2 regions of the Sphingobium fuliginis genome follow, and region 2 is predicted to be linked to the other one. Evidence: riboswitches for the same ligand, from Rfam matches in the RefSeq annotation. Region 2 holds a riboswitch; the other holds the start of a gene.
What was found. A riboswitch is a leader RNA that binds a small molecule or an ion and turns the genes downstream of it on or off. The one in region 2 is predicted to bind cobalamin.
Positions count from the first base shown of each region.

Region 1: it holds a riboswitch for cobalamin, as region 2 does, so the genes downstream of both, H5V43_RS10345 (TonB-dependent receptor plug domain-containing protein) here and H5V43_RS18280 (HoxN/HupN/NixA family nickel/cobalt transporter) in region 2, are expected to answer to the same signal.

Region 1 is NZ_CP060035.1:2,147,575-2,154,167, reverse strand. It holds gene cobA (uroporphyrinogen-III C-methyltransferase) at 1-730, shown strand, start outside; gene mobA (molybdenum cofactor guanylyltransferase) at 721-1,272, opposite strand; gene H5V43_RS10350 (threonine ammonia-lyase) at 1,272-2,255, opposite strand; cobalamin riboswitch at 2,341-2,555, shown strand; gene H5V43_RS10345 (TonB-dependent receptor plug domain-containing protein) at 2,726-4,564, shown strand; gene H5V43_RS10340 (ABC transporter substrate-binding protein) at 4,572-5,486, opposite strand; gene H5V43_RS10335 (FecCD family ABC transporter permease) at 5,594-6,589, shown strand; gene H5V43_RS10330 (ABC transporter ATP-binding protein) at 6,583-6,593, shown strand, end outside.
Region 2 is NZ_CP060036.1:447,154-453,746, reverse strand. It holds gene H5V43_RS18290 (efflux RND transporter permease subunit) at 1-1,213, opposite strand, end outside; gene H5V43_RS18285 (LysR substrate-binding domain-containing protein) at 1,609-2,502, shown strand; cobalamin riboswitch at 2,595-2,823, shown strand; gene H5V43_RS18280 (HoxN/HupN/NixA family nickel/cobalt transporter) at 2,978-4,069, shown strand; gene cobW (cobalamin biosynthesis protein CobW) at 4,066-5,106, shown strand; gene cobN (cobaltochelatase subunit CobN) at 5,106-6,593, shown strand, end outside.

The sequences.
Region 1 (6,593 bases), on a different replicon from region 2:
GCCGGGCGATCCGGACCTGCTCACCCGCAAGGCCGAAAGGCTGATCGCGGCGGCGGATGTCGTCTTCCACGACGCGCTGGTCGGGCCGGGCGTGATCGACCTCATCCCCTCAGGCGTCGAGCGGGTCAGCGTCGGCAAGCGTTCGGGCCGCCATTCGAAGGCGCAGGGCAGCATCAACGACCTGCTGCTCGCGGCCGCCAGGGCGGGCCGCCGCGTCGTCCGCCTCAAGGGCGGCGACCCCTCGGTCTTCGGCCGCTCGGCGGAGGAGATCGCCCATCTGGCGGAGGCGGGCGTTGCCGTGCGCATCTGCCCCGGCGTCACCACGGCCAGCGCGGCGGCGGCGAGCGGCCATGCCTCGCTCACGCTGCGCGGGGTGGCGCGGGGATTGACGCTGGTGACCGCGCATCTGAAGGCGGGCGAGCCGCTGCGGCTCGACTGGGAAGCGCTGGCCCGTCCGGGCGGCACGCTCGGCATCTATATGGGCCGCGCGGCGGCGGGCGAGATCGGCCGCTGCCTGATCGCCGCCGGACGCGATCCCGAAACGCCGGTGATGGTGGCGGTCAACGTCTCCCTGCCCAATGAACGCCTGATCCGGGGCAAGCTGTCGGCGCTCGCCTTTCTGGTGCGGACGATCAGCGACGACGACCCGACCCTGCTGCTGATCGGGGAGGCGGTGGCCGGAACGCATGCGCCTGCCGACCTCGCCGCGCATGTTGGCCTTCACGCCTGACGACCGTCTCGACCCGGCCGGGTGAGTCTCTCCAGATCCTCGGGCCGGTTGATGTTGGGCAGCACGAACTCCGGCCGCTCCACGATCCGCGCGCCCACCCGCTCCAGCCAGCCACGGATCGACCGGTTATTCTCCTCCGCCAGATGCGCGTCCAGCTCGCCAGCCAGCGAAGCAGGCCAGAAGCCGATCAGCTGCTGCCCCTTGAGGATGGCGGCTCCCTGTCCGATCAACGCCTCCGCCAGCCCGTCCGGATAGGCGGGCACGTCGCATCCGGTCGTCAGCACCGCGTCATAACCCAGCGCCCGCGCATGATGCAGCGCCGCGTTCAGGCCCCCCAGCGGCCCCATGTCCGCAGCCGGCCGATCCGCCAGCCCGATCATCCCCTCCACCTGCCGGCCGCAGACCGCCACGGTTTCGACCTGCCGCCCCAGCGCCGCCACCGCATGCTCCAGCAGGCTGCGCCCATCCAGCATCGCCCGCGCCTTGTCGCTGCCGAACCGGCTGGACCGCCCGCCGGCCAGAACCGCCCCCATCAGCCGCATCATGCGCCGCCCGCGATGATCCGGGCATAGCTGTCGGGATCGACATTGCTGCCGGAGATCACCACGACGCTCGCCCCGTCGGCATCCGGAGCCAGCCCGGCCAGCATCGCCGCCAGCGACGCGGCCCCGCCCGGCTCCACCACCAGCTTGAGGGCCGAAAAGGCAAAGCGCATCGCGTCGCGCACCTGATCGTCGCTCACCGTAAGGCCGCCCGACAGATAGGCCCGGTTGATGGGAAAGGTCAGCGCCCCCGGCGCGGGAGACAGCAGGGCGTCGCAGATCGACCGCGCATCGGGCGATACGCTTTCCCGCACGCCGCTCGCCAGCGAGCGCGCCGTATCGTCGAACGCTTCCGGCTCCACCGCCAGGATCGCGACGCCGGGCTGGCGCGCCTTCACGGCGGTCGCAATTCCCGACACCATGCCGCCGCCGCCGCAATTGACGAGGATCTGGCCGATCTCCGCCCCCGCTTCGGCGGCCTGTTCCATGATCTCCAGCCCGATCGTCCCCTGGCCGGCCATGATGAAGGGATCGTCGAAGGACGGCACCAGCACCGCGCCCCGTTCATTCGCCAGCCTCGTGGCGATTTCCTCCCGGCTTTGGGTGAAGCGGTCATAGGGCACGACATCTGCGCCCAGCGCCCGCGTATTCGCCGTCTTGATCGCGGGCGCGTCGGCCGGCATCACGATCGTCGCCGCCATGCCCAGCAACCGCGCCGCAAGGGCCACGCCCTGCGCATGATTGCCCGAAGACCAGGCGACGACCCCCGCCTTTCGCTCCGCCGCGTCCAGGCGGGCCAGCCGGTTGTAGGCGCCGCGGAACTTGAACGATCCGCTGTGCTGCGCGCCTTCGAACTTCACCAGCACGCGCCGGCCGCAGCGGGCGTTGAGCGCCGCATTTTCCAGCAGCGGCGTGCGGATGGCGGCAGGGGCGATGACCCGCGCCGCATCCTCGACATCGGCGGGGCTGATGGCGAACGGCATGCAATCTCCTTCCATGGCTGCCTCTTGGCATGGCCGCCGCTTTCCCTTATGGCGCGGGACGCGGGCGGGGCAATGCCTTCGCGCGCAAAAAGAAGATCGCGCCGGTGCCCCGAAGGGGGCTGAAAACGGGAATGCGGTGCGGACGGGAAACCGTCCTATTCCGCGGCTGTCCCTGCAACTGTAAGCGGTGAGCGCGATGCACTTCGGCCCAGGGGCCGGCCACTGGACGCAAGTCCGGGAAGGCGTGCATCGCCGCATTGACCCGCGAGCCAGGAGACCTGCCGGCGCATGGTCGCTCTTGCCTTGGTCCAGGGTATGGCCATGGCACGGTGTTCTCCGTCTGAGCGACGAAGCGGCGCAGGGCCGCATCGGTGCGGGGAGAGGGCACGGGCGCCGGCCATTTCCCCCGTCCGGCCGCGCGAGCGGACGCCCTGAGCCATGTTGCACCGGCGCTCAGGGGGAATATAGACATGTTGAGGATTTCCATTTCCATCGCCGCCTTGCTCGCGGCCGCTCCCGCCCTGGCGGAGGATGAGATCATCGTCACCGCGCTGGGCATCGAACAGCCGCGCGACGAGGTCGGCCAGGCGGTCACCGTCATCGACGCCGACACCATCCGCACCCGCCAGAGCGTCAGCGTCGTCGACCTGCTGGCCACCACGCCGGGGGTGCGCTTCAACCGGGCCGATGCGGTGGGCGGGGTCACTGGCGTTTCACTGCGGGGGGCGGAAACGACGCAGACGCTGGTGCTGATCGATGGCGTAAAGGTCAACGATCCGAGCGGGATTGGCGATGCCTATGATTTTGGCAATCTGCTGACCGGCAACATAAGGCGGATCGAAGTGCTGCGCGGTTCCAATTCCGTGGTATATGGCAGTCAGGCGATCGGCGGTGTCGTCAACATCATGACGGGCGCGCCCGCAGAGGGTTTGGCCGGCAACGCCTCGGTCGACTTTGGCTATGCCGACACGCTGAATGCAAAGGCAGATATTTCCGGTGCCACTGGCATGGTGTCCGGCGGCATCGGCATCGCCTATTTCAACACCGACGGAATTTCCGCCGCCGCCAACGGCACTGAAAAGGACGGCTACGAAAATCTCGCGACCAACGCGAAGCTGAAACTGGCCTTTGCCGACAATCTCAGCCTCGACCTGCACGGCTATTATATCCATGCCGATCTCAACACCGACCTGTTCTTCGGTGCGCCGATGGAATCGAGCGATGTCAGCAAGCTCGACCAATATATCGGCTATGCGGGTCTCAACCTGTCCTTGTTCGACGGCAAGTTGGCCAACCGCGCTGCCATCACCTGGTTCCGCAATGACCGCGATTATATGCTCCAGCGGGGCGAGGCGCCGGATTACGGCTTCTCCGGCACCAATCTGCGCTTCGAATATGAAGGCGTCTATCAACCGGTCGATCAGGCCCGGCTCATCTTCGGTTACGAGCATGAACGGCCGGACTATGATTTCTTCTATCATGATTTCTTCACGGGCGACAAAGTCGTGGGCAAGGCAAAGGCCGACATCGACAGCGTCTATGCCCTCGCAGTCGTGAAGCCGTTTGCGGGCCTCGCATTGACCGGCGGCGTCCGGCATGACGATCACAGCCAGTTCGGTGGCGCGACGACCTTCGGTGCAAATGCGAACTACACCCCCAATGGCGGCTCCACCAATTTTCGGGCCAGCTATGGTGAGGGTTTCAAGGCACCCTCCCTCTATCAGCTTTACGACAGCTTCAGCGGCAACCGCGCACTCAAGCCCGAGCGGTCGAAAAGCTATGACATCGGTTTCGACCAGAGCCTGGCGGGCAGTCGGGCGATGCTCTCGCTGACGGCGTTCCGGCGCGTTACGCGCAACCAGATCAATTTCGATTATGCGACTTCGCTCTACGGAAATCTGGACCGCACCCGCGCCAAGGGCGTGGAGGCGATGCTGACGCTGCGGCCCGTCGATGCGCTGACCGTCACCGCCGCCTACAGCTATGTCGATGCTCGGGACCGCAACACGGGCGCCCGGCTGCCGCGCCGCGCCGCCAATGCGGTCAGCGTTTCGGCGGACTATGTCTGGCCCTTCGGCCTGTCGACCGGCGCGACGGTGACGATGGTAGGCGACAGCTTCAACGATGCGACCAATATGGTGCGGCTGGACGGCTATGCGACGGCGAACGTCCGGGCGTCTTTCCCGATCCGGGAAAATCTGGAAATCTACGGCCGCATCGACAATCTGACCGATGAGAAATACGCCACGGTCTATGGCTATGGCACTTATGGCCGGTCGGCCTTCGGCGGCGTGCGTGCGCGCTTCTGAAAATAGCCTAGCGGCGCGGCGCGGCGTTCACCCGCGCCGCGCCCTTGCGCTGCGCTGTGCCCTTGCGCGCAGCGCCGTGAAGCTGCGCCGTGCTCTTGTGCGCAGCGCCGTCAAGCTGCGCTGTGCCCTTGTGCGCAGCGCCGTCAAGCTGCGCTGCGATGCCCCGCGCCGCCTCGACATAGGCGGGGCCGCCGCACACCGTCCACGCCTGCGGCACGCGGATGCGCGGGATGGCGCGCAGTATGGGGTGGTGCAGCATTTCCGTCCCCTGATCGACCACCTTCTCGCTGCCGGTCTCCACGATCAGCCAGTCCGGATGGGCGGCGATCATCTCCTCCAGCGACAGTTGCGACAGCGCCGGCTTGCCCAGCCTGCGGGCCAGATTGATCAGGCCCACCCGCTGCATCAGGTCGTCGACCAGCGTGCCGGTGCCGGTCATATAGCCGCGCCGCTGATAATAGGCGGCAACCCCGCGACGCTTCGGGCGGGGCAGGGCGGCAAGGTCGCTGTTCATCCGGGCGATCATCGCTTCGCCCCGTTCGGGATGGCCGACCGCCGCCGCCACCTGCCGGATCTGCGTCAGGATCATGGCATAGCTGTCCGCGCTCGCCAGCCCCAGGGTCCGCCACTCGCCCGGCGGCGCGCCGACGACGCTGCCGCCGGAAGGAAAGCCGATCAGCAGGTCGGGGCGGATCGCCAGCACTTCCTCCGCCGGGCGCTTGAGGGTGCGGAAGGCGCGGGCCCTGCCGACCGCCGCCGACAGTTCCGGGTCGTGCCCATAGGGGCTGAGCGCGGCGATCTGCGCCGGGTCCGCCAGAGCGAGCACATATTGGTCGGCGCAGGTGTTGAGCGACACGATGCGCCGGGGTTGGGCGGGCGCCGCGCCGGTCAGGGCCAGGGCGCAGAACGTTGTAAAGATCATTCTGCACCGCACGCTGCTGCTCCCGGATCGTGCCTCAACAAACCAACGTGCTCCCTCCTTCGCAGGAGCACGGCACGCTGTAGCAAGCAGGGAAGGACGCGCAAGCCATGAGCGCCCGGCGCCATCCGCTGCTGATCCCCACGCTGACGGCGCTGGCGCTGCTGGCCGCCCTTGCTTCCCTCACTCTTGGCGCGGTTCCGCTCTCCCCGGCGCGCATCTTCGCCGTCCTCGGCGGCGGCGGCGATGACGTCGCCCGCGCCATCCTTCTCGACCTGCGCCTGCCCCGCATGCTGCTTGGCCTGATCGTCGGCGCGATGCTCGGGCTGGCGGGCGCGGCGCTTCAGGGCTATCTGCGCAATCCGCTGGCCGAACCTTCGGTCCTGGGGGCATCCAACTGCGCCGCGCTGGGCGCGGTCGGCGCGCTCTATTTCGGGCTGGCGCAGGCGCATCCGCTGGCGCTTCCCGCGCTCGCCATCATGACCGGCCTGATCGGCATCGCCGCGCTGTTCCTGCTCGCGGGCCCCGCGGAAAGCCCGCTCACGCTGATCCTCGCCGGCATCGCCATCGCGACGCTGGCGGGGGCGGGGATCAGCCTGTCGCTGAACCTGTCGCCCAATCCCTTCGCCGCCATGGAGATCATGAGCTGGCTGATGGGCAGCCTGGAAAACCGCGCCTATGGCCATGTCTGGATCGCGCTGCCCTGCGTCGTGGTGGGGGCGGCGCTGCTGATCGCGGACGGACGGACGCTGGACGCGCTGACGCTGGGGGAGGATGGGGCGCAGGCGCTCGGCATCGACCTTCGCCGGGCGCGCATCCGCCTGATGCTGGGCGTCGCCATCGGCGTCGGCGGCGCGGTGGCGGTGTCCGGGGCGATCGGCTTCGTCGGCCTGATCGTGCCGCATCTGGTGCGGCCGCTGACCGACCGCTCCCCCTCCGCCATATTGCTGCCCTCCATGCTGGGCGGCGCGGCGCTGCTGACGCTGGCGGACATCGGCGTGCGGCTGATACCGACCGGCAGCGAACTCAAGCTGGGGGTGCTGACGGCGCTGCTGGGCGTTCCGGTGTTCCTGATGCATCTGATGCGGGAGAGGCGGCTATGGTGACGAT
Region 2 (6,593 bases):
TGGCGTCGTCGACCAATATGCCGACTGCCAGCGCCAGCCCGCCCAGCGTCATGACGTTCAGCGTCTGGCCGAAGGCTGCAAGCGCCGCGACCGCCGCCAGGATCGCAAGCGGGATCGACAGCGCGATGATCACCGTCGAGCGCCAGGAGCCCAGGAACAGCAGGATCATCAGGGATGTCAGCGCCGCCGCGATGGCGCCTTCGTGAATGACGCCTTCCACCGCCGCCTTCACGAACAGCGACTGGTCGCCGATGGGCAATATCTTCAGGCTGTCCGGCAGGCCCGCCGCGATCTGGGGCAGCTTTTCCTTGACGCCGTCCACGATCGCCAGGGTGGAGGTGGCGCCGTTCTTGAGGATGGTCAGCAGCACGGACCGGCTGCCCTCGACATGCACGATATTCTGCTGCGGCCCGCTGCCGTCGCGGACATGCGCGACATCGCGCATCGTGATGGTCGCGCCGTTGACCACCTTGACGGGCAGGTCGTTCAGGGCCTCTATGGAGGAAGGCGCATTGTTCAGCTTCACGCTGTACTGGGTTTCCCCGATCTTGACGAAACCGGCCGGATTGATCTGGTTCTGCGCCGCGATCGCCGCACCCACATCCTGCGCCGACAGCCCCTTGGACTGAAGCGCCAGCGGATTGAGGTCGATCTGCACCTGCCGCTGCTTGCCGCCCGAGGGGAAAGGCATGGCAAGGCCGGGCACCGTGATCAGCGGCGGGCGGACCTGGTTCATCCCCATGTCGAACAGCTGCTGTTCCGACAGCCCCTTGCCCGACAGGGCGAGCTGGAGGATCGGCACGGTCGACGCGCTGTAATTCAGGACAAGCGGCGGCGTGATCCCCGGCGGCATCTGGCGCAACACGGTCTGCGACACCGACGTCACCTGCGCGGTCGCGGTGCGGATGTCGGCGCCCGGCTGGAAATAGATTTTGATGATGCCGATGCCCTGAAGCGACTGGCTCTCGATATGTTCGATGTCGTTGACCGTGGTGGTCAGCACGCGCTCATAGGGATTGACGATGCGGTTGGCCATGTCCTCCGGCGACAGGCCCGCATATTGCCAGGCGACCGCCACCACGGGAATGCGGATATTGGGAAAGATGTCGACCGGCGTTCGCGCTGCCGCCAGCACCCCCGCGATCGCGATCAGGATCGCCATCACGATGAAGGTGAGCGGACGATGCAGGGCAACCTTGACGATACCGATCATTCACGACTCCACGGATGCGCCGCCGGACGATCCCCGCCGCACATGACGATACAACCTCTCCAGATATTTTCGCCGCCTGATACCAGAGACGAAGCGCGCCAGGAAATGCGCATATCGTTTGCCGCATTTCCGGCCGTCGCCAGAAAGGCGGCCAGCGCGGAAATGCTCCAAGACGCGTGGGGACTTCGTTCGGGGCGAAGCGAATTTCCACACATCCTAGAATGCGACGGCATCCCCGGCCATGGCGGAGTGCTGCGGCAATGAGGGGGCATAGCCCGCGCACCTCCGCCGGCCAGCCGGGAGACGCCGCCACATTCGAAGCCGCCCATGCGCCCTTGGACATTCTGCGTCTAATATATAATATGGCATGATCGATATGTTGAGCGACATGATCCATGGACCTTCGCCATCTCCGCTATTTTCTGTGCGTCGCTGAGGAGATGCATTTCGGCCGCGCCGCGCTGCGCCTCGGCATATCGCAGCCGCCGCTCAGCCAGCAGATCCGTGCTCTGGAGGAGGAACTGGGCGTCCGCCTGTTCGACCGCACCAGCCGCAGGGTGCGACTGACGGAGGCGGGCCGGCTGTTCGAGCCTGAAGCGCGCCGGACCCTTGCCCAGGCGGACCGCGCCGCACAGATCGCGCGCATGGCCCAAAGGGCGGAGATCGGGCGGCTGGGGCTGGGCTTCACCACTTCCGGCCCCTTCGTGCCTCCGGTGGCGCGGGCGCTCTACCGCTTCCGCCAGACCTATCCCGATGTCGAACTGATCCTGCGCGAACAAGGGCGCGACGAGCAGGTGGAGAGTGTGGCGAGCCGTCAGCTCGACCTTGGCATCGTGCGTAATTTCGAGGCGCCGGCGCTGCCCGAAGGCATGCTGTCCCGATGCCTGCTCAAGGAAGAGATGGTGCTGGCCCTGCGCGCCGATCATCCGCTGGCGTTGCGCCCTGCCCCGCCGCGCATCGCAGACCTTTCCGACGAGCCGCTGGTGCTCTACGGCGCGCCCAATGGGACGGGGTTCACGGAGCATTTCCAGGCCCTGTGCGCGGAAGCAGGGTTCGTCCCGAAAATCTCGCATGAAGCCCGCAGCCTCGCGACCCTGCTGGGCCTTGTCGCGGCCGGCTTCGGCCCCACGGTGATTGCCGGGTCGATGGCGCGGCTGCATGTCGACAATGTGATCAACCGCCCGTTCGACGTGCCGGTCATGAGCGCGCTCTGGCTGATCCATCATGAGGATCTGTCACCGACCGGCCGGGCCTTTCTGAAGACCCTGCTGGAAGAACGCCATTTGTAGGAGTTAATTCACGAAACATCTTCTGCTCAAGCCTCCTCTTCCCATTCCCCTTTCCAGCCTCTATGCATGGCCGCCGAAGGGTGGTTTCGACCGACCTTCATGATCGCGCCGGTGCCCTCCCAAGGGGCTTAATAGGGAATGCGGTGATGAATCCGCGGCTGTCCCTGCAACTGTAAGCGGCGAGCGAGACGCATAGCGATCCCCCGGAAGCGCCGGAGGATCAGCCACTGGGCCGGACGCTAAATCATGCGAGGCCTGGGAAGGCCATGCGCCAAGCTATGACCCGCGAGCCAGGAAACCTGCCTGCGTCTGGTCGCTCTTGCCTTGGTCCAGGGGATGGCCACGGCACGGTCCTCCGTCTGAGCGACGCTTCACGCAGCGGGAGCTGCTGTCGGCATGCCGGGCGCAAGAGCGTCCGTCCGGCATGAAGGCGGCTCCCGTCCGGTTTCGCAGACGCAGACGGGGTACAGACCCTATGAGCATATCGACCCATGAGCCGGAATCGCCCGGGGCGCCGGCCAGCCGTCTTCGCCGCCGCGCGACCGGCATGTTCGCCGGGCTCATCGCCGCCAATCTGACGGCCTGGATCGCAGCCTTCACGATCTTCGCGGGCGATCCGGTCATGCTGGGCACGGCGTTGCTGGCCTGGAGCCTGGGCCTCCGCCATGCCGTGGATGCCGATCATATCGCCGCCATCGACAATGTGACCCGCAAGCTGATGCAGGACGGCCAGCGGCCCCTGACCGTCGGCTTCTGGTTCGCCATCGGCCATAGCGGCATCGTCCTGATCGCCGCCGTCGCCATCGCTGTCGCCGCCAGTGCGCTGAGCCGGGTGGAAGCGGCGGGAGCCATCGGCGGCACCATCGCGACAATGGTGTCGGCGACCTTCCTCTTCGCCATCGCGGCGATGAACCTGATCATCCTCCGATCAGTTCTCAGGACGTTCAACCATGTTCGAAAGGGTGGAGCCTATGTCGATGAAGATATGGACATATTGCTCGGCAACCGGGGTTTGCTCGCACGCCTCTTCCGCCCGCTTTTCCGGCTGGTGACGCGAAGCTGGCACATGGCTCCGCTCGGCTTCCTCTTCGGCCTGGGCTTCGATACCGCAACCGAAGTCGCCATTCTGGGCCTGTCCGCCGGTCAGGCCGCCAGCGGCCTTTCGGTTGCGACCGTCCTCATCTTTCCCCTGCTCTTCGCGGCGGGCATGGCGCTGATCGACACGGCGGACGGTGCCCTGATGATGGGCGCCTACCAGTGGGCGTTCGTGAAGCCGATCCGCAAGCTCTACTACAATATCACCATCACGCTGGTGTCGGCGCTGGTCGCGCTGCTCATCGGCGGGATCGAGGCAGCGGCCCTGCTGGGCGACAAGCTCGGCCTCAGCGGCGGCGTATGGACCCTTGCCGCCGACCTTGGCGAGCATTTCAACAGCCTCGGCTTCATCATCATCGGCCTGTTCGCCGCCTGCTGGCTGCTGAGCTGGGCCATCTATCGCTGGAAAGGCTTCGACGAGATCGAAGTCGCTCCCATCCCCAGCCACCAACCGCAAGGAAATCCCGCATGAAAAAGGTTCCCGCCACAGTCATCACCGGCTTTCTCGGCGCCGGCAAGACCACGCTGATCCGTCACCTCATCGAACATGCGGGCGGCCGCCGCCTCGCCCTCATCATCAACGAATTCGGGGACGTCGGCGTCGACGGCGCGCTGGTGCGGGGCTGCGGCGACGAAGCCTGCCCGGACGAGGACATCATCGAACTGGCCAATGGCTGCATCTGCTGCACCGTGGCCGACGATTTCCTGCCGACCATGCAAAAGCTGCTCGACCGGCCCACCCCGCCCGATCACATCATCATCGAGACCAGCGGCCTTGCCCTGCCCAAGCCGCTGGTGAAGGCCTTCCAATGGCCCGACATCCGCACGCGCGCCACGGTCGACGGAGTGATCGCCCTGATCGACGCCGACGCGCTGGCGGCGGGTCGCTTCGCCCATGACGAGGCGGCGCTCGCCGCCGCCCGCGCGGCCGACCCGACGCTGGATCATGACAGCCCCATCGAGGAACTGTTCGAGGACCAGCTTGCCTGCGCCGACCTTGTCCTGCTCAACAAGACCGATCTGGTCGCCGTGGACCGGCTGGCCGTGCTGGAGCGGGAACTGGCCCAGGAAATCCGCCCCGGCGTCCGCATCCTCCGCACGGCGAGGGGAGAGATCGATCCGGCCATATTGCTCGGCCTCGGCGCCGGGGTGGAGGACGGGATCGATGCCCGTCCCTCGCACCATGACGATGGGGAGGATCACGACCATGACGATTTCGAGAGCTTCATCGTCGACCTGGGCGAACTTTCCGGTCCGGAGCCGCTGTTGGCGGCGCTGGCGGAGAGCATCGCCGTGCATGACATCCTGCGCGTGAAGGGCTTCCTCGCCATAGAAGGGCGCCCCGCCCGCCTCGTGCTGCAAGCCGTCGGCCCCCGCATCCAGCATCATTATGACCGGCACTGGCAGGCCGACGAACCGCGCCGCTCCCGCCTGGTGGTGATCGGCCAGAGCGGCATGGACCGCGCCGCCATAGAGGCCGCGCTTGGCGCGCAGATGGCCGCTGCCTGATGCATCTGCTGACCGCCACGCCCGGCACCGTCTCCAACGGCGACGAAGCCATCGACCTCGGCCAGTCGCCGGGCGACATCGTGCTGCTGACCGTGGCGGACAGCGAACTTGCCTGTTTCGCGAGCGCAGCCCATGTTCTGGGGCAAGAGCTCGGCAGGGCGGCGCCCGAAATCCGGCTGGCCAATCTCCTCCAGCTCAAGCACCCCTATTCCGTCGATCTGTATGTCGAAAAGGTCGTCGCCCACGCCAAATTCGTCTGCGTCATCCTGCTGGGCGGCAAGAGCTATTGGCCCTATGGCATTGATGAGATTGCAAATATCGCCCGAAAAAAGGGCATAGCCTTTGCGGCGATCGCCGATGGGCGAGAAGATGACCCCGCGTTGCGCGCCGCATCGACCGTCGCGGCGGAGAGCTGCGATCTCCTGCGCGACTATCTGCGGCAGGGCGGCATTGCCAACGCCATCGCCTTCCTGCGCAACGCCGCCCGCCTTGCCGGTTTCGACGCGGGCGTTCCCGATGCGCCCGTTCCGGTGGCCGACGCGGGCCTCTATTTGCCCGGCGTCGATCGACCCACGCTGGATCAGGTCAGGAGCGGATGGAAGGCAGGGCAGCCGACGGCCCTCTTCCTCTTCTACCGCGCGCTGCTGATCGCGGGCACGCTGGACGCCGTGGACCGCATGGTCGCGGGATTGGAGACGGCGGGCCTCAACGTCCTTCCCGTCCATGTGCGCGCCTTGCGCGAACCTTTCGCCCGGGACTTCCTGCAAGGGCTGATGGCGGAGGCGCCGCCGGACGTCATCCTCAACGCCACCGCCTTTGCCGCCAGCGCGCCGGGCGAGCCGCGCACGCCCTCCATCCTCGAACAGGCGGATTGCGCGATCCTCCAGACGATCTTCGCCAGCGCCGAACAGAGCGCCTGGGAGTCGAGTGCCCGCGGGCTGGGCCCCCGCGACCTCGCCATGCATGTCGCGCTGCCGGAGGTGGACGGCCGCCTCTTCACCCGCGCGGTCGCCTTCAAGGCTGCGGCACGGTTCGATGCCCGCACGGAATGCAGCATCGTCGTGCCCCAGATACTGGAAGATCGTGTCAGCTTCGTATCCCAACTTACTGCAAATTGGGCTAAACTTCGTAGAACGCGAGTGGAGGAACGTCAGGTCGCGCTCATCCTCGCCAACTATCCCAACAGGGATGGCCGCATCGGCAATGGCGTCGGCCTCGATACGCCCGCCAGTGCCGCCGCCATTCTGAAGGCCCTGGCGGAAGCAGGCTACGGAACGGATGATGCGCCCACCAACGGCGCCGCGCTGATGCAGCGCATGACAGGTGGCATCACCAATGCCGCGCCGGACCGTCCGGGTGAAATCACCCTCTCGCTCCAGGCCTATGACGCAGCCTTCGCCACGCTGCCCCAGGCGGTCCGCGAAGCCGTCCGGTGCCGCTGGGGGGCGCCCGAAACCGATCCTTTCTTCCGCGAAGGCGCCTTCCAT